DNA from 2 places in the Streptomyces sp. NPDC006463 genome. Region 1 is predicted to be linked to the other one. Evidence: riboswitches for the same ligand, from Rfam matches in the RefSeq annotation. Region 1 holds a riboswitch; the other holds the start of a gene.
The links. A riboswitch is a leader RNA that binds a small molecule or an ion and turns the genes downstream of it on or off. The one in region 1 is predicted to bind ZMP and ZTP.
Positions count from the first base shown of each region.

Region 2: it holds a riboswitch for ZMP and ZTP, as region 1 does, so the genes downstream of both, ACFYOB_RS16325 (bifunctional 5,10-methylenetetrahydrofolate dehydrogenase/5,10-methenyltetrahydrofolate cyclohydrolase) here and glyA (serine hydroxymethyltransferase) in region 1, are expected to answer to the same signal.

Region 1 is NZ_JBIAHP010000012.1:138,545-140,741, reverse strand. Features, by position in the region: gene ACFYOB_RS22945 (glutathionylspermidine synthase family protein) at 1-9, shown strand, start outside; gene rocD (ornithine--oxo-acid transaminase) at 20-1,222, opposite strand; ZMP/ZTP riboswitch at 1,332-1,422, shown strand; gene glyA (serine hydroxymethyltransferase) at 1,457-2,197, shown strand, end outside.
Region 2 is NZ_JBIAHP010000008.1:61,195-63,391, forward strand. Features, by position in the region: gene ACFYOB_RS16320 (methyltransferase domain-containing protein) at 1-745, opposite strand, end outside; ZMP/ZTP riboswitch at 803-896, shown strand; gene ACFYOB_RS16325 (bifunctional 5,10-methylenetetrahydrofolate dehydrogenase/5,10-methenyltetrahydrofolate cyclohydrolase) at 963-1,808, shown strand; gene ACFYOB_RS16330 (DUF6545 domain-containing protein) at 1,892-2,197, opposite strand, start outside.

The sequences.
Region 1 (2,197 bases):
ATCCTGTGACGAAGCACTACTAGGCGAGGAGGGACCTGAGCTGGTCCAGGCCCCAGTCCAGGTCCTCCTTGCTGATCACCAGCGGCGGGGCGATCCGGATCGTGGACCCGTGGGTGTCCTTCACCAGGACGCCCAGCTCCATCAGCTTCTCGGAGATCTCCCGCCCGGTCCCGCGCGACGGCTCGATGTCCACGCCCGCCCACAGCCCCCGCCCGCGTACGGCGGTCACCGCGCCCGTGCCGACCAGCAGGTTCAGCTCCCGGTGCAGGTGGTCGCCCAGCTCAGTGGCGCGCTGCTGGTACTCGCCCGTCCTGAGCATCGCCACGACCTCCAGGCCGACGGCGCACGCGAGCGGGTTCCCGCCGAAGGTGGAGCCGTGCTCGCCCGGCCGGAACACCCCGAGCACGTCCCGGTCCGCGACGACGGCCGAGACCGGCACCACCCCGCCGCCGAGCGCCTTGCCGAGGACGTACATGTCGGGGACGACGCCCTCGTGGTCGCACGCGAAGGTCCTGCCGGTCCGGCCCAGCCCCGACTGGATCTCGTCCGCCATGAACAGGACGTTCCGCTCGCGCGTCAGCTCCCGCACGCCCTTCAGGTATCCGGCGGGCGGCACCAGGACCCCCGCCTCGCCCTGGATCGGCTCCAGCAGGACGGCGACCGTGTGCGCGGTGACCGCCGACTCCAGCGCGGTCAGGTCGCCGTACGGGACGATCTCGAAGCCGGGGGTGTACGGGCCGTAGTGGTCGCGCGCCTCGTGGTCCGTGGAGAAGGAGACGATCGTCGTCGTCCGGCCGTGGAAGTTGTTCGCCGCGACCACGATCTTCGCGTGGCCGTCCGGCACGCCCTTGACCTCGTAGCCCCACTTGCGCGCGGTCTTCACGGCCGTCTCCACGGCCTCCGCGCCCGTGTTCATCGGCAGCACCATCTCCTTGCCGCACAGCGCGGCGAGCTCGGTGCAGAAGTCGGCGAAACGGTCGTGGTAGAAGGCGCGAGAGGTCAGCGTGACCCGGTCCAGCTGCGCGCGGGCCGCGTCGAGCAGACGGCGGTTGCCGTGCCCGAAGTTGAGCGCCGAGTAGCCGGCGAGCATGTCGAGGTACCGGCGGCCCTCCACGTCGGTCATCCACGCGCCTTCCGCGGAGGCGACGACCACGGGCAGCGGATGGTAGTTGTGCGCACTGTGCGTTTCGGCGGAGCGGATGGCATCAGCAGTTGTCGACACGGGGTCTCCGATCGTCCGTCAGGCCTGTGACGAGGGTGGCGTCACTGTCCATCTTCGCTCGCACAGTGGACGGAGAAACCTTTCTTGTGGCGCGCCCGCTAAGGTGGCCGGTACGCACGGCGACTGGCGTACGGAGAACCAACTCCGGGGGAGTCGTGCGCGCTCGACCGCATACAGGGCCGCTCGCCTGGGCCTCGCGGGGTACCGATCACATCGACCCCGGAGGAGCCCGCCATGTCCGCGAGCCGCCATCCCGCCCTTTTCGCGACCGACCCCGAACTGGCGTCCTTCGTCGCGGCGGAGGAAACGCTCCAGGCGCAGACCCTGCGTCTGATCCCCAGTGAGAACTACGTGTCCGCGGCCGTGCTCGAAGCCTCCGGCACGGTGCTGCAGAACAAGTACAGCGAGGGCTACCCGGGCCGCCGCTACTACGAGGGCCAGCAGAACATCGACCGCGTCGAGGCCCTCGCCGTCGAGCGGGCCAAGGGCCTGTTCGGCGTGGACCACGCCAACGTCCAGCCGTACTCCGGCTCCCCGGCGAACCTGGCCGTCTACCTGGCCTTCGCGAAGCCGGGCGACACGGTGATGGGCATGGCGCTGCCGATGGGCGGGCACCTCACCCACGGCTGGGGCGTCTCGGCGACGGGGTCGTGGTTCCGGGGCGTCCAGTACGGCGTCCGCGCCGACACCGGGCTCATCGACTACGACGCGGTGCGCGACCTGGCCCTGGCGGAACGCCCCAAGGTGATCTTCTGCGGCGGCACCGCGCTGCCGCGCACGATCGACTTCGCGGCGTTCGCGTCGATCGCGCAGGAGGCGGGCTCGGTCCTCGTCGCGGACGTGGCGCACATCGCGGGCCTGATCGCGGGCGGGGCGCACCCGTCCCCGGCGGGCCACGTGGACGTGATCTCCACGACCACGCACAAGACGCTGCGCGGTCCGCGCGGCGCGATGCTGATGTGCCGCGAGGAGCAC
Region 2 (2,197 bases), on a different contig from region 1:
CTTCGATGAGGAAACGGGCGGTGTGCGCGACGAACGGGCCCTCGCGTTCGATCTGTTCGTGCAGCTCGCGCAACCGGTCCCGGTACTGCCCGACCGTGAAGCCGGGCACCATCCAGATCACCTTCCGTAGAAAGTAGATCACGGCTCCGATGTCGTGGAACTCCGTACGCAGTCTCTCGGAGCGCAGATCGACGACTTCGAGGCCGGCCTTGGTGGCGTCCGTCACGGCGTCGTCGGGGTGCCGGCCGCGCCGGACCTCCTGCGGCTGGGGCCCGAGGAAGTACTCGACCAGCTCGAAGACGCTCGCCGGACCGACCTGCTGGGACAGGTACGTGCCGCCGGGCCGCAGGACCCGCGCGATCTCGTCCCACCAGATCGTCACCGGGTGCCGGCTCGTGACCAGCTCGAAGGCCTCGTCGCCGAAGGGCAGCGGCGGCTCGTCCGTGTCGGCGACCACCACCGCGCCGAGCGGGTGCAGCAGCCGGGTCGCCTTCGCGATGTTGGGGGGCCAGGATTCGGTGGCCGCCATCAGCGGGGGCAGGGGGCCGGCTCCGGCGAGGAACTCCCCGCCGCCGGTCTGGATGTCGAGGGCGGACCGGACGCGGGCCAGGCGCTCCGCCAGCAGCCGCTGGTAGCCCCAGGAGGGGCGCTGCTCGGTGGCGCGGCCGTCGAGCCAGGAGAAGTCCCAGCCGTCCACGGAAACGGATTCGGCCTCGGCGACGAGATGGTCGAATGTACGCGTCATGTCTGGATCGTCCCAGGCCGGGGCCCGGTGATCCACCGAATATGTCGACTACAGTGGACGGCGGGCCGTGACTGGCGTTCGGGTGGATCACCACCGGGGAGCGGCCCGGCGTACGTCCGTATGCCGGCTGCCGCGCGCCTGGGCGAACCGCGATCCGCAGCGACGTTCAGGAGACCCCGTGACGACTGCCCAGACTGCCACTGCCTCTGCCCAGCTGATGGACGGCACGGCCCTCGCCCGCCGCATCTCGGAGCAGACCGCCGCCTACGCGGCGAAGATCACCGAGCGCACCGGTACCGCGCCCTGTCTCGCGACCGTGCTGGTCGGTGAGGACCCCGCCTCCGTCACCTACGTACGCATGAAGCAGAACCGTTGCGCCAAGGCCGGGATCACCTCCCGCCACGTGGAGCTGCCGGCCGAGACCACCACCGAGGAGCTGGTGGCCACCCTCACCGCGCTCTCCGAGGACCCCGAGATCAGCGGCATCCTGCTCCAGCACCCCGTCCCGCACCACATCGACGAGCGCGCCGCCTTCGAGGCCATCGCGCCCGGCAAGGACGTGGACGGCGTCACCATGCACTCCTTCGCCGCCATGGGCTTCGGGCTGCCGGGCTTCGTCTCCTGCACCCCCGGCGGCATCATGCGCCTCCTCGCCGCCTACGACGTGGACCTCACCGGGAAGCACGCCGTGGTCGTCGGCCGCAGCGCGATCCTGGGCAAGCCGGCCGGGATGCTGCTGCTGGAGCAGAACGCCACCGTCACCTACTGCCACTCCCGCACCCAGGACCTCCCCTCGATCGTGCGCCAGGCGGACGTGCTGGTCGCCGCCGTCGGCAAGGCCGAATTCATCCGGGGCGAGGACATCAAGCCGGGCGCCGTGGTCCTGGACGCCGGGTACAACGAGGGCAACGTCGGCGACGTCCACTTCGAGTCGGCCGCCGCCCGCGCCTCCCTGATCACCCCGGTACCGGGCGGGGTCGGCCCGATGACCATCGCCGTCCTGCTGGAGCAGACCGTCCAGGCCGCCGCCGCGCAGGCCGGGCTGGACCTCGCATCGCTCTGAGCCGCAGCCGCGCTGTCTGACGAACGCCCCGGGCCCTCGGGCCCGGGGCGCCGTGCTGCCGGGGCCAGGGGGTGTCTGACGGATCAGGGCCGGGCCCGGGTCGTCTCGGTGGCGGCCTCGCGAGCCGCGGCGACGATGGGGGAGGTGCGCAGCTCCCGGGCCAGGGCGCCCAGCGGGCTGCCGCCCAAGCGGTACGGGGCCGGGTGCTCGCCCTCCGTACCGGCGGCCCCGCGCCGGCAGGCCACGGCGAGCACGGCCGCGTCCGCGACCACGGCGGCCCGGGTCTCGCTCATGCCCTGCCCGCGCGCCGCCTCGTACGCCCGGCCGCGCACGGCGGGATCGAACCGGGAGGCGAGGGCCAGGATGGCGTCGTCGATGAAGGACTCACG